DNA from 3 places in the Streptomyces sp. NPDC050534 genome. Region 2 is predicted to be linked to each of the others. Evidence: predicted binding sites of a transcription regulator. Region 2 holds the regulator's gene; each other region holds the start of a gene.

Region 1 (10,108 bases), on a different contig from region 2:
GCGGGGTCCACGAACACGGCGTCGTAGCCGTCCGTGCTCACCTGCGTGACATCGTCCTCCCGCACCTCGATCAGCTCGCCCAGCCCCAGCGCCCCGGCGTTCGCCCGGGCGGCGGCCGCCGTCAGCGGGTCCCGGTCCACGGCGAGGACGCGGATCCCCGCGCGGGCGAGCGCGATCGCGTCCCCGCCGATCCCGCAGCACAGGTCGGCGACGGACGTCACCCCGAGCGCCCGCAGCCGCTCCGCGCGATACGTGGCCACGCTCGCCCGCGTCGACTGCTCCACCCCGTTCGGCGTGAAGAACATCCGCTCCGCGTCCTCGGCGCCGAACTTGGCCACCGCCCGCTGCCGCAGCCGCGCCTGCCCGATCGCCGCCGACACCAGTTCGGCGGGGTGCGAGCGGCGCAGCCGGGTGGCGACGGCGAGTTCGTCGGCGGGGGCCGTGCCGCGCACCTCGTCGAGGAGGGCGCGGCCTTCGGGGGTGAGGAGGGGGGCGAGGTCGTTCACCGGGTCATTGTGGGCCAGTCGGTGGACGGCGCGCCGCGAGCCGCGGTGTCGGGCCGGTTTCAGCGCTCCGGCCTGCAAGGATCCGGCGCCATGCGAGCAGTAGGACAAAATGAAAAAAATCGGGCCCGCAGCGGCATGTGGGTCCGCGGCGGGATCGCCGCCCTCGCCGTCGCGGCCGTCGTCTCGGGCTGCGACTCGCCAGGCGGCCGCGAGGTCCGTCCGGCCGCCGGTCCGCAGCCGCTCCACGCACCCGCCGCCCGTGCTCTCGACTCGTACGCCACGAAGCTGCGGGCGGCGCACGCCGCCCGCGTCGCCGCGGCGAGACACTGGAGCCTGGCGAGGGTCCCGCTCACGGCTCCGCCGCCGCCCGCCCGGAAGCCGAGGATCACCGCCCGCAAGGGCTTCGAGGTGCAGGACCAGGAGGAACTGGGCCTCCCGCCCGTCTTCACGACGATCCCCACCCAGCAGAAGGTCGTCTTCCTGACCATCGACGACGGCGCCGAGAAGGACCCGGCGTTCCTGCGGATGATGAGCGATCTGAAGATCCCGTACACCGCCTTCCTCAGCGGCTTCCTGATCAAGGACGACTACGGCTACTTCAAGAAGATGCAGGACCAGGGCATCGTCCTGAACAACCACACCCTGACCCACCCCTACCTGCCCGCCCTGTCCTACCGGCAGCAGAGGCACGAGATCTGCGGCATGCAGGACGTGCTGGAGAAGCACTACGGCAAGCGCCCCCGCCTCTTCCGCCCGCCCTTCGGCAACTACAACCAGGACACCCTGCGCGCCGCCAAGTCCTGCGGCATCGAGTACGCGCCGATCTGGGACGAGGAGGTCTACGTCGACCACTGGGAGTACCGCGAGGACGACCAGGACCTGCACCCCGGCGACATCGTGCTCACCCACTTCCGCGGCCGCGACGAGTGGAAGGGCACGATGGTCGACGACATGCGCCGCTTCCTGAACCTGGTCACGGCCAAGGGCTACGCGGTGGCCCGCCTGGAGGACTACCTGTGAGGCCAAGGGTCCTGGCGGCCTCCGGGCTGGCACTCGCCCTGCTCACCGGCTGCGCCCAGTCCGTCGACCCCATCGAGCGGCTGAGCGAGAAGGCGGCCCAGCGGGTACGGCCGCACGAGCCGGCCGGCCCGGCCGAACGGGCGTACCGCCACTGGGGCCTCGCGGCCCCGCTGGCGCCCGCCCCGAAGCCGTCCCGCGCCTCACCGGCCCGGGCGGCGGGCCGGGGCCTGCCCCCGGTGGTGCACCGCGTCCGGACCCGCGACAAGGTCGTCTTCCTGACCTACGACGACGGGGCCGAGAAGGACCCGCGGTTCGTCGACATGGTCCGCGAACTGCGCCTGCCCGTCAGCGTGTTCCTCACCGACAGCGTCGTCGGACCGGGCTACGGCCACTTCGCCCGGCTCCGAGCGGTCGGCGCGAGCATCCAGAACCACACCCTCGACCACCCCGCCCTGCGCGGCCTGCCCTACGCCGGCCAGCGCGCCGAGATCTGCGGCCAGCAGGACAAGCTCCGCGGCCGCTTCGGCACCCGCCCCCGCCTCTTCCGCCCGCCCTACGGCACCTACGACACCACCACCCGCCGGGCGGCCGCCGACTGCGGCATCTCGGCCCTCGTCCTGTGGCGGGTGTCCATGACGGGCACCGGCGACCTGACGTACACCAAGGGTCCCGGCCACCTGCGCCCCGGCGACATCGTGGCCGTCGACCCGGACGAGGGCACCGGCCTGACCCTGCGCGAGCGAACGCTGCGGCTGCTGCGCCGGGTACAGGAGCGCGGGCTGACGGTGGGCCGCCTGGAGGACTACGTCTGACTTCCAGAGCGCCGGGTACGCATTTTCAGCCCGTCCGGCGCTTGAGGACGAGGCCCTCAAGGCCGACGATCCCCGCCGACGCGCCGCAGGCATTGGCACTCCGCTTGACCGAGTGCTAATCGCAGTCATAGTCTCGGCTCTGGCACTCCCCACTGGAGAGTGCCAACTACGCGACGGGCAGGTCCGGCACCCGCGACGACGGATCCACCTGGTCGCCACCTCAGACAGTTAACCCCGTGAGATCTCCGAAGGGGGAGGTCGGATCGTGACGACCACCAGCTCCAAGGTTGCCATCAAGCCGCTCGAGGACCGCATTGTGGTCCAGCCGCTCGACGCCGAGCAGACCACCGCCTCTGGCCTGGTCATCCCGGACACCGCCAAGGAGAAGCCCCAGGAGGGCGTCGTCCTGGCCGTGGGCCCGGGCCGTTTCGAGAACGGCGAGCGTCTTCCGCTCGACGTCAAGACCGGCGACATCGTGCTGTACAGCAAGTACGGCGGCACCGAGGTGAAGTACAACGGCGAGGAGTACCTCGTCCTCTCGGCTCGCGACGTGCTCGCGATCATCGAGAAGTAATTCATCTCGAACACATTGTTCTGAGCTGCGCCCCTGGCCCCCGCGACCTTTAACAAGCCGGGCGCCCGGGGCGCAGCGCATTTTCCACCCCCGAAATCCGAGAGGGCTCCCGCTGTCATGGCGAAGATCCTGAAGTTCGACGAGGACGCCCGTCGCGCCCTCGAGCGCGGCGTCAACAAGCTGGCCGACACGGTCAAGGTGACGATCGGCCCCAAGGGCCGCAACGTCGTCATCGACAAGAAGTTCGGCGCGCCCACCATCACCAACGACGGCGTCACCATCGCCCGTGAGGTCGAGGTCGAGGACCCGTTCGAGAACCTCGGCGCGCAGCTGGTGAAGGAGGTGGCGACCAAGACCAACGACATCGCGGGCGACGGCACCACCACCGCCACCGTGCTCGCCCAGGCGCTCGTGCGCGAGGGCCTGAGGAACGTCGCCGCGGGTGCTTCCCCGGCGCTGCTGAAGAAGGGCATCGACGCGGCCGTGGCCGCGGTCTCCGAGGAGCTCCTCGCGACCGCCCGCCCGATCGACGAGAAGTCCGACATCGCCGCCGTGGCCGGACTGTCCGCCCAGGACAGCCAGGTCGGCGAGCTCATCGCCGAGGCGATGGACAAGGTCGGCAAGGACGGTGTCATCACCGTCGAGGAGTCCAACACCTTCGGTCTGGAGCTGGACTTCACCGAGGGCATGGCCTTCGACAAGGGCTACCTGTCGCCGTACTTCGTGACGGACCAGGAGCGCATGGAGGCCGTCCTGGAGGACCCCTACATCCTCATCAACCAGGGCAAGATCGGCTCCATCGCCGACCTGCTGCCGCTGCTGGAGAAGGTCATCCAGGCCGGCTCCTCCAAGCCGCTGCTGATCATCGCCGAGGACGTCGAGGGCGAGGCCCTGTCGACCCTGGTGGTCAACAAGATCCGCGGCACCTTCAACGCCGTCGCGGTGAAGGCCCCCGGCTTCGGCGACCGCCGCAAGGCGATGCTGCAGGACATGGCCACCCTCACCGGTGCCACGGTCATCTCCGAGGAGGTCGGCCTCAAGCTCGACCAGGTCGGCCTGGACGTGCTGGGCTCCGCCCGCCGCATCACGGTCACCAAGGACGACACGACCATCGTGGACGGCGCCGGTGACTCCGCCGACGTCCAGGGCCGTATCTCCCAGATCAAGGCCGAGATCGAGAACACGGACTCCGACTGGGACCGCGAGAAGCTCCAGGAGCGCCTCGCGAAGCTGGCCGGCGGCGTGTGCGTGATCAAGGTCGGCGCCGCCACCGAGGTGGAGCTGAAGGAGAAGAAGCACCGTCTGGAGGACGCCATCTCCGCGACCCGCGCCGCGGTCGAGGAGGGCATCGTCTCCGGTGGTGGCTCCGCGCTGGTCCACGCCGCCAAGGTCCTCGAGGGCAGCCTCGGCAAGACCGGCGACGAGGCCACCGGTGTCGCCGTCGTCCGCCGCGCGGTCGTCGAGCCGCTGCGCTGGATCGCCGAGAACGCCGGCCTGGAGGGCTACGTCATCACCTCCAAGGTCGCCGAGCTCGAGAAGGGCCAGGGCTTCAACGCCGCCACCGGCGAGTACGGCGACCTGGTCAAGGCCGGCGTCATCGACCCGGTCAAGGTCACCCGCTCCGCCCTGGAGAACGCCGCCTCCATCGCCTCCCTCCTGCTCACGACCGAGACCCTGGTCGTCGAGAAGAAGGAAGAGGAGGAGCCGGCCGCCGCGGGCCACGGCCACGCCCACTGACAACGGTCAGTACGAAGGCCCGGTACCGCTTCGGTGCCGGGCCTTCGCCCTTCCCTACTTCTCCAGCCCTTCCAGCGCCCCCAGCTGCGCCATCAGCCCGAGCCGGTCGTACTGCCACCACCCCTCGACGATCTTGCCGTGGTCGCCGAACCGGAAGATGGTCGTGCCGGTCATGACCACGTTCCGCCCGGTGGACGGAAGGCCCATGAACTCGCCCTTGTGCAGAGCGTTCAGGGTCCAGCGCGTGCACACGCGGTCGTCGTCGCAGATCTGGTCCTCGATCGTGAAGTCGAGGTCGAAGCCGCCCCGCCACATCTCGACGTCGCGCCGCATGGCATCCATCCCGATGGAGTCCTGCTCCTTGGCGGGATCGTGGTCGTGGTAATTCTCGGCGAACAGGTCGTCGAGCGGCGGCAGCTCTCCCCTGATGGCCACCGTCTCGAAGAACCGCCGCGCGGTGGTCGCGTACAGCTGCTCGTCCCGTACGACGTCGAGATCCGTGAAGGTGGGCATCTCGTCGCACAGGGCGACCATCTCCCGGAAGATCTTGTCGGTCTCCGGCAGGCTGGAGTTCCGCATCGCCTCCTCGTACGACGGGAACTCCACGATCTCGACGAAGTGCGACGCGTCCGAGTGGTCCTTCCCGACCACCGCGTGCGTCGCCGTCCGCCTGCCCCTGGTCTGCTCGACCCATGTGTCCATCAGCCGGTTGATGTCGTCGAACCGGCTGGTCCTGCAGTCGATGATCTGAACGAAGGTCATGGTTGCCTCCGGTCCCTCGGGGTCCGGTTGAACAGCACCATTTTCCCACCTGGGCGCCCTCGCGCCTCCCCACCGGAGGGCTACTGCGGTCCGTACTTCCGCCCGGTCCGCGAGGTGATCCCGCCCAGCAGGCCGCGCGGCGTCACCTTCACCAGGCCCATCAGCGCCTTGTAGCGCGGGTCCGGAATGGACAGCGACTTCCCGCGCGCCAGATCGTGCAGCGCCGCCGCCACCAGCTTGTCCGCGTCGAGCCACATCCAGTTCGGGATGTTGTCGGTCCCCATGCCGGCCCGCTGGTGGAACTCCGTCCGCACGAACCCCGGGCACAGCGCCATCAGCCGCACGCCGCTGCCCGCCAGATCGCGTGCCGCGCCCTGCGTGAACTGCACGACCCACGCCTTGGAGGCGCCGTAGGTGCCACGCGGCACGAAGGCGGCCACGGACGCGACGTTGACGACCCCGCCGCGGCCGCGCTCCCGCATCGCCTCGGTCGCCGCCGCCGTGAGCCGGAGCACCGCCTCGCAGTGGACCTTGAGCATGGTCAGCTCGTCGGCCATCGACACGTCGAGGAAGTGGCCCTTGTTGCCGAAGCCGGCGTTGTTGATCAGCAGGTCGACGGGGTTTCTGCGGTCGGACACGCGCGCGGCCACGGCCTCGATGCCGTCGTCCGTGGCGAGGTCCGCCGTGAGGACCTCCGCCTCGATGCCGTGCCGGTCGTGCAGTTCGGTCGCCTGCTCCTGGAGCCGCTTGGTGTCGCGCGCGACGAGAACCAGGTTGTGCCCGTCGGCCGCCAGCCGACGCGCGAACGCGGCACCGATGCCCGCGGTCGATCCCGTAATCAGAGCCGTTGTCATGGACCAAGGGTAGTGACCAGGACCGACAGCCTCATCCGCGCGGGACGGCGTACGGCGCCTCGATTCTGACGACGTGTCAGCCGCCGTTCCGCGCCACGTACTTGAGGGCCAGCGCCAGCGCCTCCGAGTGCAGCGCGGGTCCGGCCGCGAGCAGACGCGGCAGCAGCTCACGCTCCGTGGTGACCGCGCGGAACTGCAGCGCGGCCGTCACCCCGTGGTCCGGCCGGTGCACGATCTCGACCGGATCGCCGGCCTGGATCTCACCCGCTTCGACGACCCGCAGATAGGCGCCGGTCACGCCCTTCCGGGTGAACCTCTTCACCCAGCCCCGCTCGCCCATATGGCCCTGGAACGTGCGGCACGGGATGCGCCCCGAGGTCACCTCCAGGACGACCTGCGAGCCGATCCGCCAGCGCTCGCCGATCAGCGCGTGGGACACGTCCAGTCCGCCGGTCGTGAGGTTCTCGCCGAAGCAGCCGTCGGCCAGCGGCCGGCCCAGTTCGCGCTCCCAGTCGTCGAGGTCCTCGCGCGCGTAGGCGTACACCGCCTGTTCGTCCCCGCCGTGGTGGCGGGTGTCGCACACCGCGTCCCCGCCGAGCCCGCTCGCCCCGGTCCCCTTGGGGCCCGGCGCCGCGACCCGCACCGGCCCGTCCGCCGGCTGCTTGCCGATGCCGGTCAGGCCCTGCGGCTGGTCCGTGTACGGCACGGGACGGGCGCGGCCGACGTTCACAGACAGAAGCTTCATGCCCGGAGACGTTAGGCGAAGGGGCACCAAAGCGTCGACGCATTATCAGGTGCCGTATCAAAGGATCTCTTATCCTTGGTTCTGTGATCGAAGCCCGTCATCTGCGTGTCCTGCGTGCCGTCGCCGCCACCGGCTCCTTCTCGGCGGCGGGGCGCGAACTCGGCTGCACCCAGCCCGCCGTGAGCCAGCAGATGAAGGCCCTGGAGTCGTCCGTGGGCACCCCGCTGCTCGTGCGCAGCGGTCGCGAGATGCGGCTGACCCAGGCCGGCGAGGCCCTGGTCCGGCACGCCAACGGCATCCTCGCCGGACTCACCGCCGCCGAGGAGGAGGTCGCGGCCATCGCCGGGCTGCGCGCGGGACGCGTCCGGCTCGTCTCCTTCCCCAGCGGCAGCTCCACCCTCGTCCCCACCGCCCTCGCCGCCCTGCGCGCCGCGCACCCCGGCACCCGCGTCTCGCTCGAGGAGGCGGAACCCCCCGCCTCCGTCGAACTGCTGCGCGAGGGCGACTGCGACGTGGCACTGGCCTTCCGCTACGAGGGCGCGGCGGGCGCGGAGGAATGGGACGACCTGGTCGTACGGCCGCTGCTGAGCGACCGCCTCGTCGGGCTCGTGCCGGAGCGGCACCGGCTCGCGGGGGCCGGCTCGGTGGCTATCGGCGACCTCGCGCGCGAGCCGTGGATCGCCGGATGCCCGCGCTGCCGCGGGCAGTTGGTGGAGGTGTGCGAGGGTGCCGGCTTCACCCCGCGCATCGACTTCGCCACCGACGACTATCCGGCGGTGGTCGGCCTGGTCGGCGCGGGCCTCGGTGTCGCCGTACTGCCGCAGCTCGCCATCGAGTCCGTACGGCCTCGGCGCGCGCGCGTGCTGGAACTCCGGCCGGCGGTGCGCCGGGAGATCGTGGCGCTGACCCTGCCCGACCTCGCCCAGGTACCCGCGGTCGCGGCGACCCTGGAGCACCTCGCGCGCGCGGCCGCCCGCCAGAAAAAATGATGGGCACGCGGCGCGTGCCCATCACGGAGTGGGAGAAACGTTCCTTCAAGTGTTCGATGCGCTGTCCCCACCAGCCGCTACGACCAGCCGGTTTCGCGCGCGTCCCATGAGTTCTTCGCGCTCGTCCTCGGTCAGGCCACCCCACACGCCGTACGGCTCTCTCACCGCGAGCGCGTGCGCCGCGCACTGCGCGCGCACGGGGCACCTCATGCAGACCTCCTTGGCCGAGTTCTCGCGAGCGCTCCGGGCCGCACCGCGCTCACCCTCCGGGTGAAAAAAGAGGGAGCTGTCCACCCCACGACAGGCGGCCAGAAGCTGCCAGTCCCAAAGGTCCGCGTTCGGTCCGGGAAGGCGGGAGAAATCTGCCATTACGTGACCCCTTGTAGCCGTTCTGGGCGGATACGTGCCAACGACCGTACATCTATGATCTAAGGAGATGAAAATATGACTCATTGCGAATCTAGCCTCAGACACCACTAGGTGGGAAGAAAAGGGGTCTAAATGGGGCATGGGTTGTGATGAAACATTGAGGGTCCGCGCCGCATGTCTCCACCGTGTCCGGGCCCTCACGTAGAGTGCCGAAGATGGCACACGGCCCCGTAACTCTTTCGAGTGACCGTCGTTGAGAGGGCGGAGGCGGTTGAAACAACAAGTGCTCGGGCAGGCGTCCGAGACGGTCGACCGCACAGGTGACGATTTCGTACCAGCCTGGAGGCTCAAGGTGACGCGCATCAGCTGCGGAGGGCGGCCATGACATCCGTCCTCGTCTGCGACGACTCCCCGCTTGCCCGAGAGGCGCTCCGTCGCGCGGTCGCAACCGTGCCCGGCGTCGAGCGTGTGACGACCGCGGCCAACGGCGAGGAAGTCCTCCGCCGCTGGGGCGCGGACCGCTCGGACCTGATTCTGATGGATGTGCGCATGCCCGGCCTGGGCGGCGTGGAGACCGTGCGGCGGCTGCTGTCCGCCGACCCCGGTGCGCGCATCATCATGCTGACCGTCGCCGAGGACCTGGACGGCGTGGCCCTCGCGGTCGCCGCGGGTGCCCGCGGCTATCTGCACAAGGACGCCTCGCGCGCGGAGTTGCGCGCGACCGTCACCCAGGCGCTCGCCGACCCGACCTGGCGACTGGCCCCGCGCCGGCTGCGCTCCGCCGAGATGGGCGCCGCGCCCACGCTCACCGCGCGTGAGATCCAGGTGCTCGAGGGCATGAGCCACGGCCGGTCCAACGCGGAGATCGGCCGCGAGCTGTTCCTCTCCGAGGACACCGTCAAGACGCACGCCCGGCGGCTGTTCAAGAAGCTCGGCGCCTCGGACCGGGCACACGCGGTGGCGCTCGGTTTCCGCTGGGGCCTGGTCCGTTAGGGCCTTGTGTGTGTCGTAGCGGGGGTTCGGAGAATCCCCGCCTACCGCACGGTGGGCGGGGGTGGCAAAACGACCCGCCGGGTGCCCGCTGCTCGTTTCGGCGCGGATGCCGCATCCTTGAGGTGTGGAGTCTCTCGGGGACGAGTCGGTCGAGCGGAAGAGGAGGGCGCAAGGGATGAGTTCCGGCGCACCTGCTCATAACGCTTCGGTGCACAACATCGAGCGCGGTGCCACGGACCGTGTGGCCGCAAGGCACCATGGACCGATGCGCGACGACGAGGCGGCCAATGCCGCAGGGGCGATCGGTGCGCTCGTCCATCGCGCCGTCGACGGGGACGAACAGGCGACACACGACCTGCTCGCCCATGTCCACCCCCTTGCGCTGCGCTACTGCCGCACGCGTCTGTCCCGCCTGCCGGGCGACGCCCGGCACTTCGTGGAGGACCTCGCGCAGGAAGTCTGCGTCGCCGTCCTGCTCGCGCTGCCGCGCTACAAGGACACCGGCCGCCCCTTCGAGGCGTTCGTCTTCGCGATCGCCGCGCACAAGGTCGCGGACCTCCAGCGGGCGGCGATGCGGCACCCCGGGTCGACGGTGCTGCCGTCGGACGAGATGCCGGAGCGGCCCGACGACTCACTCGGTCCGGAGGAGCGCGCGCTGCTCAGCAGCGACGCCGAATGGGCCAAGAAACTCCTGGCCAACCTCCCCGAGAACCAGCGCGAACTGCTCCTGCTGCGCATCGCGGTGGG
Region 2 (10,108 bases):
CCAGGTTGGACTCCAGCCAGTCCTTGGCGCGGGTCGTCTCGCGGAGGTTGGACACCATCAGGTTGATGTTGTCCTTCAGCTCGGCGACCTCGCCGCGCGTCTCGACCGTGATCGAGCGGGACATGTCGCCCTGGGCCACGGCGGAGGCGACCTCGGCGATCGCGCGGACCTGGGTGGTCAGGTTCGACGCGAGCTCGTTCACGTTCGTCGTCAGCCGCTTCCAGGTGCCGTACACACCCTCGACCCGTGCCTGGCCGCCGAGTTGGCCCTCTGAGCCGACCTCGCGGGCGACGCGGGTGACCTCGGAGGAGAAGGAGGAGAGCGTGTCGACCATGGTGTTGATGGCGGTCTTCAGCTCCAGGATCTCGCCGCGGGCGTCCACGTCGATCTTCTTGGAGAGGTCGCCGTTGGCGACGGCCGTGGTCACCTGGGCGATGTTGCGCACCTGCGAAGTGAGGTTGTCGGCCATGTAGTTGACGTTGTCGGTCAGGTCCCGCCACACGCCGGAGACGCCGAGGACCTGGGCGCGGCCGCCGAGCCGGCCGTCGGTGCCGACCTCGCGGGCCACACGGGTCACCTCGTCGGCGAACGCGCGCAGCTGCTGCACCATCGTGTTGACGGTGTCCTTCAGCTCCAGGATCTCGCCGCGGGCGTCGACGGTGATCTTCTTGGAGAGGTCGCCGTTGGCGACGGCCGTGGTCACCTGGGCGATGTTGCGGACCTGCGACGTCAGGTTCAGCGCCATGAAGTTGACGTTGTCGGTGAGGTCCTTCCAGACGCCGGAGACGCCCCGCACCTGCGCCTGGCCGCCGAGGTTTCCCTCGGTGCCGACCTCGCGGGCGACGCGGGTGACCTCGTCGGCGAAGGCGGAGAGCTGGTCGACCATGGTGTTGATCGTCGACTTCAGCTCCAGGATCTCGCCCTTGGCCTCGACCGTGATCTTCTTGCCGAGGTCGCCCTGGGCGACGGCGGTGGACACGAGCGCGATGTTGCGGACCTGCGAAGTGAGGTTGTCCGCCATGAAGTTGACGTTGTCGGTGAGGTCCTTCCAGACGCCGGAGACGCCCCGCACCTGGGCCCGGCCGCCCAGGTTTCCCTCGGTGCCGACCTCGCGGGCGACGCGGGTGACCTCGTCGGCGAAGGCGGAGAGCTGGTCGACCATCGTGTTGATCGTCGACTTCAGCTCCAGGATCTCGCCCTGGGCGTCGACGGTGATCTTCTGGCTCAGGTCGCCGTTGGCGACGGCGGTGGTCACCTGGGCGATGTTGCGCACCTGTGAGGTGAGGTTCGAGGCCATGAAGTTGACGTTGTCGGTGAGGTCCTTCCAGACGCCCGACACACCGCGCACCTGGGCCCGGCCGCCGAGTTGGCCCTCGGTGCCGACCTCGCGGGCAACCCTGGTCACCTCGTCGGCGAAGGCGGACAGCTGGTCGACCATCGTGTTCACGGTCAGCTTCAGTTCGAGCAGCTCACCGGTCGCCTCGACCGTGACCGTGCGGGTCAGGTCGCCGCGGGCCACCGCCGTCGTCACCAGGGCGATGTCACGCACCTGGGCGGTCAGCCGGGACGCCATCGTGTTGACGGCCTCGGTCACGGCCCGCCAACTGCCCGAAAGCCCGGTCACCTTGGCCCGCCCGCCGAGCCGCCCCTCCGTGCCCACCTCCCGCGCGACGCGGGTCACCTCGCCCGTGAACAGCGACAGCTGGTCGACCATCTTGTTCACGGCACGGCCCAGCCGCCGCAGGTCACCGCGTAACTGCCGGCTGCCGTCGTGCAGGTCGACCCGCTGGGTGAGGTCACCGCCCGCCACCGCGTCCAGCACCCGCGTGGCGTTGGCCGCCGGGGCCACCAGGGCGTCCAGGATCTGGTTGACGTCGTTGACCCGGGACGTCCACGCGCCCTGGCCCGGACTGGCCGAGACCCGCTCGTCCAGGCGCCCGTAGCGCACCAACTCCCGCTTCACACGCTGCACTTCCCCGTTGAAGTGCGTGCTCCGGTCCGCGATCTGGTTGAAGGCCGCCGTCAGTTCGGCCACGATGCCGTGACCTGTCTCGGGGACCTTCGTGAAGTCACCGTCCCGGGCAGCGGTCATCGCGGCGAGCAGCGTGCGCAGCTCCGATGCTCGGACCTGTTCCGCTTTTTGTCCGTCTTCGAGCGCACGTGTAGCACTGTTCTCACTCATGGCGGCCCACTTCGGTAACTCGGCGCTTATGGGCGTGGTCAGTCTGTCACTCTGTCGGCATCGACTGAGGCGTATTCGTCCGAACCGCTCGGGGAGCTGTCCATGGGGGCCATTCCGACGCAACGGGAGACCGCTTCCTGTGCCTGCGGGGCGCCGGTGCATGGGCGCACGACCGCACACGGAGGCGCAGAACCCTGCGCGCAGGCGGGCACGACGCTCCCCGGAGGCCCCCTCGCGCCCGGGTCCGCCCGCGCGCTCGTCCGGGCCGCGGCCGCCGAGTGGACCGAGGCATGTCTGCCCGGCGCCGACCGCCTCACCGACCGTCTCGTCGACGACGCCGTGCTCGTCGTGAGCGAACTCGTCACCAACGCCGTCGTGCACGCGGGCACCGAGGTCGTGCTGGAGTGCCGGCTGGAACAGGACGCCGGGGCGCTGGTCGTGGAGGTCGCCGACCACCACCCCTCCCGCGCGCCCCGCGACGCGGAGGCCGAAGGGCCGTACGAGACACTGGAGTACGGCCGCGGACTGCGCCTCGTCGCCACGCTCGCCGAAGCCTGGGGCGTCACCTTCCGCAAGGGCACGAAGACGGTGTGGGCGCGGCTGACCGCCGAGGCGCGCCCGGCCGGGGGCCCGGAGGCGTTCGGCGGCCGGCTCACCCTGGAGCGCGGACTGCGCGCCGCGGAGATCCTCGCGCCCGACCCGCAGCGCGCCGAGCGCGACCGGGACTGGCTGCACCGCGGCGCCCTGTCCTTCCTCGCCGAGGCGTCGGACCTGCTCGCCGGGCAGCTCGACGAGAACCTGGTCGCCGCGCTCGCCGGGCAGCTGATCGTGCCGCGGCTCGCCGACTGGTGCGCGGTGTGGCTGGAGGACGAGGCCATGGGCCGCGGCTGGGCCGACGGCACGGCGGGGGCCGGCCCCCGGCTCGCCCGGGTCTGGCACGGCAGCGAGAACCGCATCGAGGAGCTGCGCCGGTCGCTGGAGAAGGACCCGCCGCTCCCCACCGAAACGTTACGGTCCGGGCCCGTGCCGCACCCTTGGCCCGGCGAGGCGCTCGGGGTGCGCGACGAGCACGGAGCGGCGCTCGCCTACCGCCTGATCGCGGGCGGCCGCCCGCTCGGCACCCTCGTCATCGGACGGGCCGGGCTGCTGCGTTTCCCCGACGAGGTCACCGGGCTGGTCGAGGACCTCAGCCGCCGGGTGGCGCTGGCCATCGGCGCGGCACGGCAGTACGCCCGCCAGGCCACCATCAGCCAGGTGCTCCAGCGCGGGCTGCTGCCCGCCGCCGTCGCCGAGATCCCCGGTGTGCGCAGCGCCCTCGTCTACGAGCCGTGCGACAAGGGCGGCCCCAGCGGCGACTTCTACGACCTCTTCCCGGCCGGCGACGGCCGCTGGTGCTTCGCCGTCGGCGACGTCCAGGGGAAGGGCCCGGAGGCCGCCGTGGTCATCGGCCTGGCCCGCCCCTGGCTGCGCCTGCTCGCGCGCGAGGGCTACCGCGTCGCCGACGTCCTCGACCGCCTCAACCGGCTGCTCCTCGACGACGCCACGGAGGCCGCGGACGCCGCCGCCCGGGCCCTGGTCAGGCCGCCCGCCCCCGGCGACGGCCCGCAGACCCGTTTCCTGTCCCTCCTCTACGGCGAGCTGACGCCCTTCGACGGCGGAATCCGCTGCACCCTCGCGTCCGCCGGCCACCCGCTCCCGCTGCTGCTCGGCCCCGGCGGGGACGTCCGTACGGCCGCGCTCCCGCAGACCCTCCTCGGGGTCGTCGAGGACGAGACGTACACCAGCGAGACCTTCGAGCTGCGGCACGGCGACAGCCTGCTGTGCGTCACGGACGGGGTGACCGAGCGCCGCGACGGCTCCCGCATGTTCGACGACGCCGACGGGCTCGCGGACGCCCTCGCCGGATGCGCGGGCCTGAGCGCGCAGCTGATCGCGGAGCGCATCCGGCGACTGGTGCACGAGTTCGGCGGGAAGCCGCCGGAGGACGACCTGGCGCTGCTGGTGCTGCAGGCGGAGTGAGCACGCGGGACCGGCCCCGGCCCGCGTGCTGGACAATGGGAGGCATGCCATCCGCACTTCCCGACGGCGAGCCGGTCCCCGCCGACGGCACCCTGCCCGCGTCCGCGCTCGCCGCGTCCGCCGACCGCCCCCTCGGGTTCTACCTGCACGTCCCGTACTGCGCGACCCGCTGCGGCTACTGCGACTTCAACACCTACACCGCCACCGAGCTGCGCGGCACGGGCGGCGTCCTCGCCTCCCGCGACAACTACGCGGACACCCTGGCCGACGAGGTCCGCCTGGCCCGCAAGGTCCTCGGCGACGACCCGCGCCCGGTCCGCACGGTCTTCGTGGGCGGCGGCACCCCCACGCTGCTGGCCGCGGGCGATCTCGTACGGATGCTGGGCGCGATCCGCGACGAGTTCGGCCTCGCGCCGGACGCCGAGGTCACGACCGAGGCGAACCCGGAGTCGGTCGACCCGGCCTACCTGGCGGTCCTGCGCGAGGGCGGCTTCAACCGGATCTCCTTCGGCATGCAGAGCGCGCGGCAGCACGTACTGAAGGTCCTCGACCGCACCCACACCCCGGGCCGCCCGGAGGAGTGCGTGGCGCAGGCCCGCGCGGCCGGCTTCGAGCACGTCAACCTGGACCTGATCTACGGCACGCCGGGGGAGTCCGACGACGACTGGCGGGCGTCGCTCCAGGCGGCGATCGGCGCGGGCCCGGACCATGTGTCGGCGTACGCCCTGATCGTCGAGGAGGGCACCCAGCTGGCCCGGCGCATCCGCCGCGGCGAGATCCCGATGACGGACGACGACGTCCACGCGGACCGGTACCTGATCGCGGAGGACGTCCTGTCCGCGGCCGGCTTCGACTGGTACGAGGTCTCCAACTGGGCCACCGGTCCCGAGGCCCGCTGCCTGCACAACGAGCTGTACTGGCGCGGCGCCGACTGGTGGGGTGCGGGCCCCGGCGCACACTCGCACGTCGGCGGGGTGCGCTGGTGGAACGTCAAGCACCCCGGCGCGTACGCCGCGGCACTGGCGCAGGGCCGCTCCCCGGGCGCCGGCCGCGAACTCCTCTCGGAGGAGGACCGCCGTGTGGAACGCATCCTGCTGGAGCTGCGGCTGCGGGAGGGGGTGCCGCTGGATCTGCTCCGGAAGGAGGGACGGGCGGCTTCCCGGCGGGCACTGGCGGACGAACTGCTGCAGAAGGGCCCGTACGAGGAGGGGCGTGCGGTGCTGACGCTGCGGGGGCGGCTGCTGGCGGACGCGGTGGTCAGGGACCTGGTGGACTGATCGTCGCGCGGGCATGGGCGCGGGGCGGCGGGCGACGGCCCGCCGCTGCCGGCTCAGCCGGCCGGAGCCGTGACGAAGTCGATCAGTTCCTCGACCCGGCCCAGCAGTTCCGGCTCCAGGTCCTTGTAGGAACCCACCCGCTTCAGGATCGCCTGCCACACCGCGCCGGTGTTCTCCGAGGGCCAGCCCAGCGCGCGGCACACGCCCGTCTTCCAGTCCTGGCCGTGGGGGACGCGCGGCCAGGCGTCGATGCCGAGGGCGGCCGGCTTCACCGCCTCCCAGATGTCGATGTACGGGTGGCCGACGACGAGCGCGTGCTCGCTCGTCACCGACTCCGCGATCCGCCACTCCTTCGTGCCGGGCACGAGGTGGTCCACCAGCACCCCCAGCCGCGCGTCCGGACCCGGCGCGAATTCGGCCACGATCGACGGCAGGTCGTCGACGCCCCCCAGGTACTCCACGACCACGCCCTCGACGCGCAGGTCGTCGCCCCAGACCTTCTCCACCAGTTCGGCGTCGTGGCGGCCCTCCACGTAGATCCGCCCGGCGCGAGCCACGCGCGCGCGTGCGCCGGGGACCGCGACCGAACCGGAAGCCGTACGGGAGGGCCGTGCCGGAGCGGACGACGACGGCCGTACGAGTGTCACCACCCGGCCCTCCAGCAGGAACCCCCGCGGCTCCAGCGGGAACACCCGGTGCTTGCCGAATCGGTCCTCCAGCGTCACCGTGCCCGCCTCGCAGCGGATCACCGCGCCGCAGAATCCGGTGCCGGGCTCCTCGACCACCAGACCCGGCTCGGCCGCCACCTCAGGGACCGGCTTGGGCTTCTTCCACGGCGGGGTGAGGTCGGCGGAGTACGAACGAGGGCGCGGGCCCGAAGGGCCCCCGTTGGAAGGGCGGTGGCGGGAGACGGGTGGGCGCATTCGGATGACGATAGGAGAACCGGCCGGGCGGCGGTTACGACACGCCGAAACGCGCCGCCAGCCCGTCACGCTGCGCCCGCACGAACCGCGCGTCCACCACCGCTCCGTGACCGGGCACGTACAGCGCGTCCTCGCCGCCCAGCGCGAGCAGCCGGTCGAGCGCGGCCGGCCAGTGCGACGGCACGGCGTCGGGACCGGCCTGCGGCTCGCCGGACTCCTCGACCAGGTCGCCGCAGAAGACCACCTCGGGCGAGCCCGGCACCAGCACCGCCAGGTCGTGGGCCGTGTGGCCGGGGCCCACGTTCGCCAGCAGGACCTGCCGGCCGCCGCCCAGGTCGAGGGTCCACTCACCGGAGACGTGGTGCCGGGGAGCGGTCAGCGCGTCCACCGCCTCCTCGGCCGCGTCCGCGTCCAGACCGTTGGCCACCGCGTCCGACCGCAGCTCCTCGCGCGCGTGCCGTGCCTCGAACAGCGCGTCCATGCCCACCGCGCCGTACACCTCCGTGCCCGCGAACGCCGCCGCCCCGAAGACATGGTCGAAGTGCGGATGCGTGAGGGCGAGATGGGTCACACGGTGACCGGCGAGCTCCTGCGCCTCGGTGCGCAACCGCGTGCCCTCCGCGAGGCTCGAGCCCGCGTCGATCAGGAGCGCCGTGTCCTCGCCCACGACCAGCCCCGCCGTGCAGTCCCAGTGCGGAAGTCGGCAGCGCCCGACCCCGGCCGCCACTCGCTCCCACCCGAGCTCTTCCCAAGTCACCGTCATACGGCGACGCTAGCGGTACGGGCCGGTCCGGCAGGGACTGCCTTGCCCGGGGCGTACCCCACCGCCGTACACTGGGCCGGGGAACTCTGGCACTCGGATGGACAGAGTGCCAGGCGAAGCGCTCGGGGACGACTTTCTGGAGGTGTGCGCGATGCTGAGTGAACGACGGCTCCAGGTACTGCGCGCCATCGTCCAGGACTACGTCGGCACCGAGGAGCCGGTGGGCTCCAAGGCCCTGACCGAGCGGCACAGCCTCGGGGTCTCCCCGGCCACCGTGCGCAACGACATGGCGGCCCTGGAGGACGAGGGCTACATCGCCCAGCCGCACACCAGCGCCGGGCGCATCCCGACCGACAAGGGCTACCGGCTGTTCGTCGACAAGCTCGCCGGTGTCAAGCCGATGACCGGACCCGAGCGGCGGGCCATCCAGAACTTCCTCGACGGCGCCGTCGACCTGGACGACGTGGTGGCGCGGACCGTGCGGCTGCTCGCGCAGCTGACCCGGCAGGTCGCCGTCGTGCAGTACCCCTCGCTGACCCGCTCGACGGTGCGGCACGTGGAGCTGCTCTCGCTCGCCCCCGCGCGCGTGATGCTCGTGCTGATCACCGACACCGGCCGGGTCGAGCAGCGCATGGTGGACTGCCCGGCCCCGTTCGGGGAGGCCTCGCTCGCGGATCTGCGGGCGCGGCTGAACAGCAGGGTCGCGGGCCGCCGCTTCGCGGACGTCCCGCGACTGGTCGAGGACCTGCCCGAAGGCTTCGACGTCGAGGACCGGGGTACCGTCTCGACGGTGCTCTCCACCCTCCTGGAGACACTCGTCGAGGAGAACGAGGAGCGGCTGATGATCGGCGGCACCGCCAATCTGACCCGCTTCGGACATGACTTCCCCCTCACCATCCGCCCCGTCCTGGAGGCGCTCGAGGAGCAGGTCGTGCTCCTCAAGTTGCTTGGGGAGGCCGGAGATTCGGGCATGACCGTACGCATCGGTCATGAGAACGCCTACGAGGGACTCAACTCCACTTCTGTGGTGTCGGTGGGCTACGGTTCGGGCGGCGAGGCAGTCGCCAAGCTCGGCGTGGTCGGACCGACCCGCATGGACTACCCGGGAACGATGGGAGCGGTACGCGCAGTGGCACGGTACGTCGGACAGATCCTGGCGGAGTCGTAAGTGGCCACGGACTACTACGCCGTTCTAGGCGTGCGCCGCGACGCGTCGCAGGAAGAGATCAAGAAGGCCTTCCGGCGGCTCGCCCGCGAGCTGCACCCGGACGTCAATCCGGACCCGAAGACCCAGGAGCGGTTCAAGGAGATCAACGCCGCCTACGAGGTGCTCTCCGACCCGCAGAAGAAGCAGGTCTACGACCTCGGCGGCGACCCGCTCTCGCAGGCGGGCGGCGGAGGCGCGGGCGGCTTCGGCGCCGGTGGCTTCGGCAACTTCTCCGACATCATGGACGCCTTCTTCGGCACGGCGTCGCAGCGCGGTCCGCGCTCGCGCACCCGCCGGGGTCAGGACGCCATGATCCGGCTGGAGATCGAGCTCGACGAGGCGGCCTTCGGCACGACCAAGGACATCCAGGTCGACACGGCGATCGTCTGCTCCACCTGCAACGGTGAGGGCGCGGCGCCGGGCACCACCGCCCAGACGTGCGACATGTGCCGCGGCCGCGGTGAGGTCTCGCAGGTCACCCGGTCCTTCCTGGGCCAGGTCATGACCTCGCGGCCGTGCCCGCAGTGCCAGGGCTTCGGCACCGTGGTCCCCTCTCCCTGCCCGGAGTGCGCGGGCGACGGCCGGGTCCGCTCCCGCCGCACGCTCACGGTCAAGATCCCGGCCGGTGTGGACAACGGCACCCGCATCCAGCTCGCGGGCGAGGGCGAGGTCGGCCCCGGCGGCGGCCCCGCCGGCGACCTCTACGTCGAGATCCACGAGCTGCCGCACTCGACCTTCCAGCGGCGCGGCGACGACCTGCACTGCACGGTGACGATCCCGATGACCGCGGCGGCCCTCGGGACCAAGGTCCCGCTGGAGACGCTGGACGGCATGGAGGAGGTCGACATCCGGCCCGGCACCCAGTCCGGCCAGTCGATCCCGCTGCACGGCCGGGGCGTGACGCACCTGCGGGGCGGCGGCCGGGGCGACCTCATCGTGCACGTCGAGGTGCAGACCCCGAACAAGCTCGACCCCGACCAGGAGCGGCTCCTGCGCGAACTGGCCAAGCTGCGCGGCGAGGAGCGCCCGACCGGGCAGTTCCAACCCGGACAGCAAGGGCTGTTCTCGCGGCTGAAGGACGCGTTCAACGGCCGCTGAGCCACACCCGTCACGGCCGCCCGTACCAAGGGCACGGGCGGCCTCCGCGAAGGGGACGGGTGGATTCGGACTTGTTCGGAGGACGTGACAACATGCCGTCATGTCCTCCGCGCTGACCGGTCTCTTCCCTCATCCGATCGTGCAGGCCCCCATGGCGGGCGGCGTCTCCGTGCCCCATCTCGCGCAGGCCGTGTCCGAGGCGGGCGGGCTGGGGTTCCTGGCCGCCGGGTACAAGACGGCCGACGGCATGTACCAGGAGATCAAACAGCTCCGCGGGCTGACCACCCGCCCCTTCGGCGTGAACCTGTTCCTGCCGCAGCCCGACCACTCCGACCCCGGCGCGGTCGAGATCTACGCCCACCAGCTGGCCGGCGAGGCCGCCTGGTACGAGACCGAGCTCGGCGACCCGGACAGCGGCCGCGACGACGGCTTCGACGTCAAGCTGGCCGTGCTGCTCGACAACCCCGTGCCGGTGGTCTCCTTCCACTTCGGCGTGCCGAGCGGCGAGGTGATCGACTCCCTGCACCGCGTCGGAACCTTCACCATGGTCGCCGCGACGACCGCGGAGGAGGCCCTCGCGGTGGAGCGTGCCGGCGCGGACGCGGTGATCGCGCAGGGCGTCGAGGCCGGCGGCCACCA
Region 3 (10,108 bases), on a different contig from region 2:
GCCGGGTGAGGAAGCCGAGGCGGTCGGCGCCCAGCATGCCGCGCAGCACCTGCTCGGCGATGTCGTCCGGCAGCAGCCGGAAGTACTCCGCCGGCGCCCACGGCGTGTGGGAGAAGTGCCCGATCCTCAGGTCCGGGCGCAACTCCCGCAGCATCCCCGGCACCAGGCACAGGTGGTAGTCCTGCACCAGTACGGCCGCGCCCTCGGCGGCCTCCTCGGCGAGCGCCTCGGCGAAGGCCCGGTTGTAGGTCTCGTACGACGCCCACTGCCGGCGGAACTCCGCGTCGAAGACCGGCTCCAGCGGGGTCTGGTAGAGCAGGTGGTGGACGAACCAGAGCACCGAGTTCGCGATGCCGTTGTAGGCGTCCGCGTGCACGCCGGCGGGGATGTCCAGCATCCGTACGCCGTCTTCGCCGACCCCGCGCCGCACCGCCTCCCGGTCGCCGTCGGACAGGGCCGAGCACACCCACAGGACGTCCGTGTCCGGGCCGATGGCGGACAGGCCGGAGACCAGCCCGCCGCCGCCCCGCTTGGCGGACAGTGAGCCGTCGTCCTGCACCTCGTACGAGACCGGTCCGCGGTTGGACGCGACCAGCACCTGATGAGCAGCGCCGTTCGTGGAAGCCATAAGCCACAACCTAGCCCGGCCCGGAAACGCTCAAACGTTTGCTTGCCCCTCGCGGGTGGACCGTATACGTCTGGTGACCGGCCGGCTCAGGCGACCCGGCGCTCGGCGTACTCGGCGATCTCCGCCATCGGCGGGCGTTCCTCGGTGTCCACGGAGTAGGTCCGCGGCTCGAAACCGTCCTCGCCCCGCTCGAACTGGGTCAGCGACGGCCGGACGAGATGACCGCGGGCCAGCCTCAGCTGCGCCGTGCGGTAGATCGCTGCGGCCATGCGGCCCAGCGCCTGCCCGTCCTGGTGCCGGTGCTTGCGCACCCCGACGTCGACCTGGGCGAGCGCGTCGAGGCCCACCAGGTGCAGGGCGTCGACCAGCATGCCCAGCTCGACGCCGTAGCCGACCGGGAAGGGGAGCTGTTCCAGCAGGCTGCGGCGGGCCGCGTACTCCCCGCCGAGCGGCTGGACGAAGCCCGCCAGCTGCGGCCAGTGCATGTTCAGCAGCGGACGCGCCATCAGCTCGGTGACCCGGCCGCCCTGGCCCGCCGCCCCGGCGAGCGGGCGGTCGTACATGCCCTTGACCAGATCGACCTCCGGGTCGGTGAGCAGCGGGCCCACGATCCCGGAGACGAAGTCGGAGGAGAACTCCTTCAGGTCGGCGTCGATGAAGCAGACGACGTCCCCGCTCGTGACGAGCAGGGAACGCCACAGGACCTCGCCCTTGCCGGGCACGGCCGGGATGCGCGGCAGGATCTCGTCCCGGTGCTCCACCCGCGCGCCCGCCGCCGCTGCCACCTCGGAGGTGCGGTCGGTGGACCCCGAGTCGACGACGACGATCTCGTCGACCAGCGGGACCTGCTGCATGAGGTCGTGACGGATGATCGCGACGATGTCGCCGACCGTCTCCTCCTCGTTCAGCGCGGGCAGGACGACGGAGACCGACTGGCCCGTGCGCTGTTTGGCGGCCAGTATTCGGTGGAGCGGGCGGTCGGCCACGGACCAGGAGCGGGTGCGCAGCCAGCGCTCGACTTCTTCCAGCACGGTCGGCGGCTCCTCACTGTTGTCTCGCGTTACGGACGGCTCTCTCAACTGTCCTGGCCGTCGGTTACAGTCTTGAACAACGCCGATGACCATCACATGTCCGGGGTCACCGCCGTTCACAACCGCATACAGCTCATCCAGAGGGGCAGAGGGAAACGGCCCGTTGAAGCCCCGGCAACCCTCCAGCCGGTACTCGTTGATCAGTGCTGATCGTTCCGCGAGGCTCCCCGGCTAGGGAAGGTGCCAAATCCGTCTCACGGCGAGATGCGTCGTGAGGAAGATGAGGAGAAAGGGCCTCGCCTCCATGGCTGCGCAGACTGCTGCAAGCACCACCGACTCCACGAACGTCGACCTCGGCCCCGCCGCCGCCCTCAGCTGCCGCGAGTGCGGACACCGGGTGCCCCTCGGACCGGTCTTCGCGTGCGAGGAGTGTTTCGGCCCGCTCGAGATCGCGTACGACTTCTCGGCCTACGACGCCGAAGAGCTCCGCAAGCGGATCGAGGCGGGCCCCGCGAACATCTGGCGCTACGCGCCCCTGCTGCCCGTCCCGGCGGACGTGGCGGACAAGCCGAACATCAACCCCGGCTGGACCAAGCTCGTCAAGGCCGACAACCTCGCCCGCGAGCTGGGCGTGACCGGCGGCCTGTACGTCAAGGACGACTCCGGCAACCCGACGCACTCCTTCAAGGACCGCGTCGTCGCGCAGGCCCTGGAGGCGGCGCGCGTCTTCGGCTTCACCACCCTCTCCTGCTCCTCCACGGGCAACCTGGCCGGCGCCGTGGGCGCCGCGGCGGCCCGCGCCGGCTTCCGCTCCTGCGTGTTCATCCCGCACGACCTGGAGCAGGGCAAGGTCGTCATGGCCGCGGTCTACGGCGGCGAGCTCGTCGGCATCGAGGGCAACTACGACGACGTGAACCGTTTCTGCTCCGAGCTGATCGGCGACCCGGCCGGCGAGGGCTGGGGCTTCGTCAACGTCAACCTGCGGCCGTACTACGCGGAGGGTTCCAAGACCCTGGCGTACGAGATCTGCGAGCAGCTCGGCTGGCGGCTGCCGGACCAGCTGGTGATCCCGATCGCCTCCGGCTCGCAGCTCACGAAGATCGACAAGGGTCTGCAGGAGCTGATCAAGCTCGGGCTCGTCGAGGACAGGCCGTACAAGATCTTCGGCGCCCAGGCCGAGGGCTGCTCGCCGGTGTCGACGGCGTACAAGGCGGGGCACGACGTGGTCCGCCCGCAGAAGCCGAACACCATCGCCAAGTCGCTGGCGATCGGCAACCCCGCCGACGGTCCGTACGTGCTGGACATCGCGCGGCGTACCGGTGGTGCGGTGGAGGACGTGAACGACGAGCAGGTCGTCGACGCGATTCGGCTGCTCGCCCGGACTGAGGGGATCTTCGCGGAGACCGCCGGGGGCGTCACGGTGGGCGTCACGAAGAAGCTCATCGAGAACGGTGTGCTGGATCCGACGCTGACGACCGTTGTTCTCAACACGGGCGACGGTCTCAAGACGCTGGACGCGGTGGCCGGCACAGGGCTGACCGCGACCATTCGTCCGAACCTCGAGTCGTTCCGTGAGGCCGGGCTCGCCGAGTAGGTAGTTGTTCGTCTGCGGGCCGGTGGGGGCCGGTCGCGCAGTTCCCCGCGCCCCTGACGGGCGTTGTAGCTGACCGGAGGTTTCACGTGAGCGTCAAGGTTCGTATCCCTACCATTCTGCGCACCTACACCGGTGGGCAGGCCGAGGTCGTCGCCGAAGGTGCGACCCTCGCCGATGTCATCGCCGATCTGGAGAAGAACCACACGGGAATTGCCGCCCGTGTGCTCGACGATCAGGGCAAGCTGCGCCGCTTCGTCAACGTCTATGTGAACGACGACGACGTGCGTTTCGAGCAGGGTCTTGAGACGGCCACTCCGGACGGCGCCGGAGTCTCGATCATCCCGGCCGTCGCCGGAGGCTGAAGAACAGGTCGCGCGCCCCGATTATTACCGTCGGTAAGGTCGGTTACGAAGAGTTCATCGAATTGCCCCCTCCGTGAGAGAAGCGGAGGGGGCAATTCTGCATGGTTGAGCACGGTACAGTTGGGGAACCGGCTCGGATCTGCATGCCGGATGCATATGGCTTCTGACTTCTCGGGCAGCGAGAAGTCGCCAAAGTGTGCAGGTTTTTTGTGTCTTATGCTCCTTTTATGGGGCCCGACTTGCCCTGAATTCTGATGAATTCTCGGTAAATTCCCGACCGGTCGTGCCCGGATTTCTCGTCCGATTGACCTGTTGCAGACGGCAGTTGGACAGATACATTCAGCCGCGGTCGACGCGTTCCGGCGCACGCCCCCAACCGTGGGGGGTGAGGTCTGACCCGGATCCGCGAAGCGCGGGTCCGTGCAAGGGCCAGTAATAGGGGAGTTAGGCATGGCTCAGGGCACCGTCAAGTGGTTCAACGCGGAGAAGGGGTACGGCTTCATCGCGGTCGACGGTGGTGCGGATGTTTTCGTCCACTACAGCGCGATTCAGATGGACGGATACCGCACCCTGGAAGAGGGTCAGCGGGTCGATTTCGAGATCTCGCAGGGCCAGAAGGGGCCGCAGGCGGACATGGTCCGACTGGCGACCAGCTGAAGCACGCGCCGGGTCAATCGCAGCGACGTTCTTCCGTTCTTGATCGAAGGGTCCGCGCCCTGGGTGCGGACCCTTCGGCATGCCCGGGTCCGGACGCTCGGAGGCGCGGAGGCCGTCCGCCCGGAGACCCCGCCCGGCCCAAGGGACGCCCGCCCAGTCCCCGGGAGGCGCTTGCACTCGCATGGGTCGAGTGCTAATCATTGGCGTTAGCACTCTGAAGGTGAGAGTGACAAAGATGGACCGGGTCGGTGAGGCCCGCAGGCCGGGTGGGGCAAGGAACCACGAGGCATGCGTGCCGTCCGTCGCGGGCGCGGGCGCGGTCCGAAGGAATCACCCCCAGTCCTGGAGGGACCACTTCACATGGCCAAGATCATCGCGTTCGACGAGGAGGCGCGGCGCGGCCTCGAGCGCGGCATGAACCAGCTCGCGGACGCCGTCAAGGTGACGCTCGGCCCCAAGGGCCGCAACGTCGTCCTCGAGAAGAAGTGGGGCGCCCCCACGATCACCAACGATGGTGTCTCCATCGCCAAGGAGATCGAGCTCGAGGACCCGTACGAGAAGATCGGCGCCGAGCTGGTCAAGGAAGTCGCCAAGAAGACGGACGACGTCGCCGGTGACGGTACGACCACGGCGACCGTTCTCGCCCAGGCCCTGGTCAAGGAGGGCCTGCGCAACGTAGCCGCCGGCGCCAACCCGATGGCCCTCAAGCGCGGTATCGAGAAGGCCGTCGAGGCCGTCTCCGGTGCCCTGCTGGAGCAGGCGAAGGACGTCGAGACCAAGGAGCAGATCGCTTCGACGGCCTCCATCTCCGCCGCCGACACCCAGATCGGCGAGCTCATCGCCGAGGCCATGGACAAGGTCGGCAAGGAAGGCGTCATCACCGTCGAGGAGTCCCAGACCTTCGGTCTGGAGCTGGAGCTCACCGAGGGTATGCGCTTCGACAAGGGCTACATCTCGGCGTACTTCGCCACCGACATGGAGCGGATGGAGGCGTCGCTCGACGACCCGTACATCCTGATCGCCAACTCCAAGATCGGTTCCGTCAAGGACCTGCTCCCGCTCCTGGAGAAGGTCATGCAGTCGGGCAAGCCGCTGCTGATCATCGCCGAGGACGTCGAGGGCGAGGCCCTGTCGACCCTGGTCGTCAACAAGATCCGCGGCACCTTCAAGTCCGTCGCCGTCAAGGCCCCGGGCTTCGGCGACCGCCGCAAGGCGATGCTGAACGACATCGCCATCCTCACCGGCGGCGAGGTCATCTCCGAGGAGGTCGGTCTCAAGCTCGAGAACACCTCCCTGGACCTGCTGGGCCGCGCCCGCAAGGTGGTCATCACCAAGGACGAGACCACGATCGTCGACGGTGCCGGTTCCACGGAGCAGGTGCAGGGCCGTGTGAACCAGATCCGCGCCGAGATCGAGAACAGCGACTCGGACTACGACCGCGAGAAGCTGCAGGAGCGCCTGGCGAAGCTCGCCGGCGGTGTCGCGGTCATCAAGGCCGGTGCCGCCACCGAGGTGGAGCTCAAGGAGCGCAAGCACCGCATCGAGGACGCCGTCCGCAACGCGAAGGCCGCCGTCGAGGAGGGCATCGTCGCCGGTGGTGGCGTCGCGCTCATCCAGGCGTCCACCGTCTTCGAGAAGCTGGACCTCGAGGGTGACGAGGCGACCGGCGCCAACGCCGTGCGCATCGCGCTCGAGGCCCCGCTGAAGCAGATCGCCGTCAACGCCGGCCTCGAGGGCGGTGTCGTGGTGGAGAAGGTGCGCAACCTGACCCCGGGCCACGGCCTGAACGCCGCGACCGGCGAGTACGTCGACCTGGTCAAGGAAGGCATCATCGACCCGGCGAAGGTGACCCGCTCTGCCCTGCAGAACGCCGCCTCCATCGCCGCGCTCTTCCTCACCACCGAGGCCGTCATCGCCGACAAGCCGGAGAAGGCCGCCGCGCCCGCCGGTGGCGGTATGCCGGGCGGTGACATGGACTTCTGATCGACCCCGGGGTTCCGGCCCCGGCCGATCAACGTCCTTACGGAGGGCGGCACTTCCTGCTCCGGCAGGGGGTGCCGCCCTTTCGTGTGCCCGGCGTCACGCGGGCGCTTCAGGCCGTCCGGGAATGTGAAGCAGCGCATAGGCGGTTGCTTAAGGTAGTGCAACAATGCGTGCGCACATACCGAACGGTTAGCCCAGCCTCGAGGAGTACCCCACGTGACCGCCCCCGCCACCTCCCGCGCCGCCGAGATCCTCTCCCGGCCCACCACGATCAACGGCCTCACTGTCCCCAACCGCATCGTCATGGCGCCGATGACGCGCATGTTCTCCCCGGGCGGCGTGCCCGGCGATGACGTGCTGTCGTACTACGCGCGCCGTGCCGCCGCGGGTGTCGGCCTGATCGTCACCGAGGGCACCTACGTCGGGCACGACTCGGCCGGGCAGAGTGACCGAGTCCCGCGCTTCCACGGCGAGGAGCAGCTGGCGGGCTGGGCCAAGGTGGCCGAGGCGGTGCACGCGGGGGGCGGCACGATCGTCCCGCAGCTGTGGCACATCGGCATGGTCCGCGAGCAGGGCCAGCCGCCGTTCGCGGACGCACCCGCCGTCGGCCCCTCGGGTCTGCGCATCGGCGCCGACGAGGCCACCGGCAAGGCGATGGACCGGACCGACCTCGACGCCGTGATCGGCGCGTTCGCCGAGGCCGCGGCCGCCGCCGAGCGCATCGGCTTCGACGGCGTGGAGCTGCACGGCGCCCACGGCTACCTCCTCGACCAGTTCCTGTGGGCGGGCACCAACCGCCGCACGGACGCCTACGGCGGCGACCGTGTGGCCCGTACGAAGTTCGCGGAGGAGATCGTCGCGGCGGTGCGGGAGGCGGTCTCGCCCGAGTTCCCGATCCTCTTCCGCTACTCGCAGTGGAAGCAGGAGGCCTACGACGCCCGTCTCGCCGAGACCCCGGAGGAGCTGGAGGCCATCCTCGCGCCGCTGGCCGCCGCCGGCGTCGACGCCTTCCACGCCTCCACGCGCCGCTACTGGCTGCCCGAGTTCGACGGCTCCGACCTCAACCTGGCCGGCTGGACCAAGAAGCTGACGGGTAAGACCGCCATCACGGTCGGCTCGGTCGGCCTCGACGGCGACTTCATCCGCGCCTTCGCCGGTGAGGGATCCGGGGTGCGCGGCATCGACGACCTGCTGGACCGGCTGGAGCGCGAGGAGTACGACCTCGTCGCCGTCGGGCGCGCGCTGCTCCAGGATCCCGAGTGGGCGGCGAAGGTCCTCGACGGACGCATCTCGGAGCTGAAGCCCTACGACGCGGCGGCGCTCAAGTCGCTGAGCTGACACCTGTCGCGAAGCCGACGGCTGCCCGGCTCTCCCGGGTGACATTCTTGTTGCGGAGGTCAACTCAGGAAACCGACCCGACGAGGAGCCGAAGATGACGACAGTCGTGCGTACCGCCGCCGGTGCGGTGCGTGGGCGGCGGGAGGACGGGCTGACGGTGTTCCGCGGGATACCGTTCGCCCAACCCCCCGTCGGGGAGGCCCGGTTCGCCGCGCCGCGGCCCGTGCGGGCATGGGAGGGGACCCGGGAGGCGTACGCCTTCGGGCCCCCACCGCCGCAGGAGTCCGGCATCCAGGGCCGCAAGGCCGTCCAGGAGATGCTCGAGGGCGACGACTGGCTGACCGTCAACGTCTGGACACCGGAGGCCGATCCGGCCGCGCGGCGTCCGGTGATGGTGTGGATCTACGGCGGGGCGTACAAGATCGGCCACGCGGGCAGCCCCGGCTACGACGCACAGCGCATCGCGCGCGACGGCGATGTGGTCGTCGTGACGCTCAACTACCGCGTGGGCATCGAGGGGTTCGCCCGGATCGACGGGGCGCCCGCCAACCGCGGTCTGCTCGACCAGGTGGCCGCCCTGGAATGGGTGCGGGACAACGTCACGGCGTTCGGCGGCGACCCCGGACAGGTCACCGTGTTCGGCGAGTCGGCCGGTGCCGGGTCGGTGGCGTCGCTGCTGGCCATGCCCGCCGCGCGCGGGCTCTTCCGGCGGGCGGTCGCACAGAGCGTGCCCGGGACGTACTTCTCCGACGAGCTGGCCCGCGACATCGCCTCCGCCATCGCCGAGGAGGCGGGACTGCGCCCGACGGCGGCCGACCTGGCCACCGTAGACCCCCGCCAACTGACCTCGGCGAGCGAGGCGTTGAGCGCGAAGATGACGTCCTACGGGGACCGGTGGGGCCGCGTGGCACCGACCTCCACGCCGTTCTCCCCGGTGGTCGACGGCGAGGTGCTGCCGTGCACCCCCTGGCAGGCGCTGGCCGCGGGCGCGGGGCGGGACGTGGACCTCCTCGTCGGGCACAACCGGGACGAGTTCCGGCTGTTCCTCGCCATCGGCGGGCTGCTGGGCACCATCGGCGAGGAGCAGGCGTCCTGGGCGCTGCGGACCTTCGGGCCGGGGGCGGACGGGGAGCGGGCGTACCGCGCGGCCTTCCCGGAGGCGACGCCGGGCGAGCTGTTCGAGCGCGTCCAGACCGACTGGCTGTTCAACGTCCCGTCCCTGCGCCTGGCCGAGGCGCAGCTCGCGGGCGGCGGCCCCGCCCACGTCTACGAGCTGGCCTGGCCGGCCCCGGGCGGTCTCGGCGCGTGCCACGGCCTGGACATCCCGCTGCTCTTCGGCACGTTCGAGGCGGACCTGGGGATGCTCCTGTTCCCCGGCGGCGCGGTTCCTGCCGAGGCGGAGTCGCTGTCGGCGCGTTTCCGGAGTTCCTGGACGGCGTTCGCCCGCACCGGCGACCCGGGCTGGCCCGCCTACGACGACCGGAAGCGCCTGGTCCAGGTGCTCGACGCGGTCCCGGAGGTCGTCCCGTACCCGGAGGAGACGGCACGGCGGCTGTGGGAGGGCCACGAGTTCACGGAACTGCCGCTGCTGAAGTGACGCGGCGCCGCTACAGGTTCCCCAGCGGCTCGATGTCGACCTTCACCGGCGTGCCCCACATCCGCAGCACCTCGTAGTCGGTGAACTCGTGCACCAGCCGGTACGCCATCGCCGGGCGCGGGCCGCGGCGCTGGGCGGTGAGGTACAGCTCCGCCTCGCGCCGGTCCCGCCTCGGCGTGCCGCACAGCTGCCACGTCTGCCCGTTCCACGCCTCCGGCAGCCAGCGCTGCTGGGGCTGAGGACGGTCGGCGCTGACGCCGTAGCGCGACGGCGCCGTCCGTTCGCGGTGCGAGGGGAGGGGGCCGCCGTTGTACTCGGCCCTGCGGGCCGCCCTGCGCCGGGTCTCGCAGAGCAGGCAGAGGTCGTGCGCGTTCTCGTCCACCGGCCCGTTCGGATGCTCGGGACAGCGGGTCGCGGGCGCGGCGCCGGTGACGCTGTCGTCCAGCAGCTCCAGCGCGCGGCGGAGGTCCGCCTTGACCTCGTGCAGTTTGCCGTCCGGCGTGTCGGCGGTGAGGGCTTCGCCGTGCTCCCCGAGCAGACGGAGGGCACGGCCCAGGGCGGTCAGCTGGGCGTGGTTCATGGGTATCAGTGTGCGGTGCGCTTGAGGCTCTCGACGAATGCGGTCCAGCTCCGCGGGCGGAAGGTGAGTACCGGGCCTTGGGGGGTTTTGGAGTCCCGGACGGGCACCAGGCTGTGACAGTCGGCTGTTTCGAGGCACTCGTTGCCGCCGCCGCCGCTGTACGTCGACTTGCGCCAGATCGCTGTGCTCAGGTCAGGTGAGTTCCTCATGGGCGTAATCCTGCGCCACTGCCTCGATCAGGGCCAGGGACTTCTGCGGCGAGAGGGCGGAGGCCGTGAGGAGTTCGAACGTGAACCTCTGCCGGGCGACGGTGGCAGGGTCGTCCTCCAGCCGCCCGG

What was found. The regulator HrcA, encoded in region 2, represses chaperone genes, less so after heat shock. The targets are predictions, from matches to a motif close to TTNGCACTCNGNNNNNCNGAGTGCNAA.
Region 1: the regulator HrcA is predicted to act here: its motif matches at 2,431-2,457, upstream of groES (co-chaperone GroES).
Region 3: the regulator HrcA is predicted to act here: its motif matches at 4,443-4,469, upstream of groL (chaperonin GroEL).

The regions. Positions count from the first base shown of each region.
Region 1 is NZ_JBITHF010000016.1:174,991-185,098, reverse strand. Features, by position in the region: gene ACIBN2_RS39810 (methyltransferase domain-containing protein) at 1-614, opposite strand, end outside; gene ACIBN2_RS39805 (polysaccharide deacetylase family protein) at 597-1,526, shown strand; gene ACIBN2_RS39800 (polysaccharide deacetylase family protein) at 1,523-2,338, shown strand; gene groES (co-chaperone GroES) at 2,604-2,912, shown strand; gene groL (chaperonin GroEL) at 3,030-4,649, shown strand; gene ACIBN2_RS39785 (ester cyclase) at 4,704-5,411, opposite strand; gene ACIBN2_RS39780 (SDR family NAD(P)-dependent oxidoreductase) at 5,492-6,265, opposite strand; gene ACIBN2_RS39775 (MOSC domain-containing protein) at 6,342-7,010, opposite strand; gene ACIBN2_RS39770 (LysR family transcriptional regulator) at 7,094-7,999, shown strand; gene ACIBN2_RS39765 (WhiB family transcriptional regulator) at 8,045-8,368, opposite strand; gene ACIBN2_RS39760 (response regulator transcription factor) at 8,750-9,361, shown strand; gene ACIBN2_RS39755 (sigma-70 family RNA polymerase sigma factor) at 9,627-10,108, shown strand, end outside.
Region 2 is NZ_JBITHF010000003.1:86,918-97,025, forward strand. Features, by position in the region: gene ACIBN2_RS11385 (HAMP domain-containing protein) at 1-2,092, opposite strand, end outside; gene ACIBN2_RS11390 (SpoIIE family protein phosphatase) at 2,285-4,201, shown strand; gene hemW (radical SAM family heme chaperone HemW) at 4,246-5,478, shown strand; gene ACIBN2_RS11400 (DUF3097 domain-containing protein) at 5,532-6,401, opposite strand; gene ACIBN2_RS11405 (MBL fold metallo-hydrolase) at 6,436-7,164, opposite strand; gene hrcA (heat-inducible transcriptional repressor HrcA) at 7,316-8,332, shown strand; gene dnaJ (molecular chaperone DnaJ) at 8,333-9,469, shown strand; gene ACIBN2_RS11420 (nitronate monooxygenase) at 9,570-10,108, shown strand, end outside.
Region 3 is NZ_JBITHF010000006.1:430,236-440,343, reverse strand. Features, by position in the region: gene ACIBN2_RS22115 (trehalose-6-phosphate synthase) at 1-628, opposite strand, end outside; gene ACIBN2_RS22110 (glucosyl-3-phosphoglycerate synthase) at 715-1,659, opposite strand; SAM riboswitch class I at 1,790-1,946, shown strand; gene thrC (threonine synthase) at 1,964-3,253, shown strand; gene ACIBN2_RS22100 (ubiquitin-like small modifier protein 1) at 3,340-3,615, shown strand; gene ACIBN2_RS22095 (cold-shock protein) at 4,066-4,272, shown strand; gene groL (chaperonin GroEL) at 4,633-6,255, shown strand; gene ACIBN2_RS22085 (NADH:flavin oxidoreductase) at 6,472-7,593, shown strand; gene ACIBN2_RS22080 (carboxylesterase/lipase family protein) at 7,688-9,190, shown strand; gene ACIBN2_RS22075 (hypothetical protein) at 9,201-9,770, opposite strand; gene ACIBN2_RS22070 (DUF397 domain-containing protein) at 9,776-9,979, opposite strand; gene ACIBN2_RS22065 (Scr1 family TA system antitoxin-like transcriptional regulator) at 9,963-10,108, opposite strand, start outside.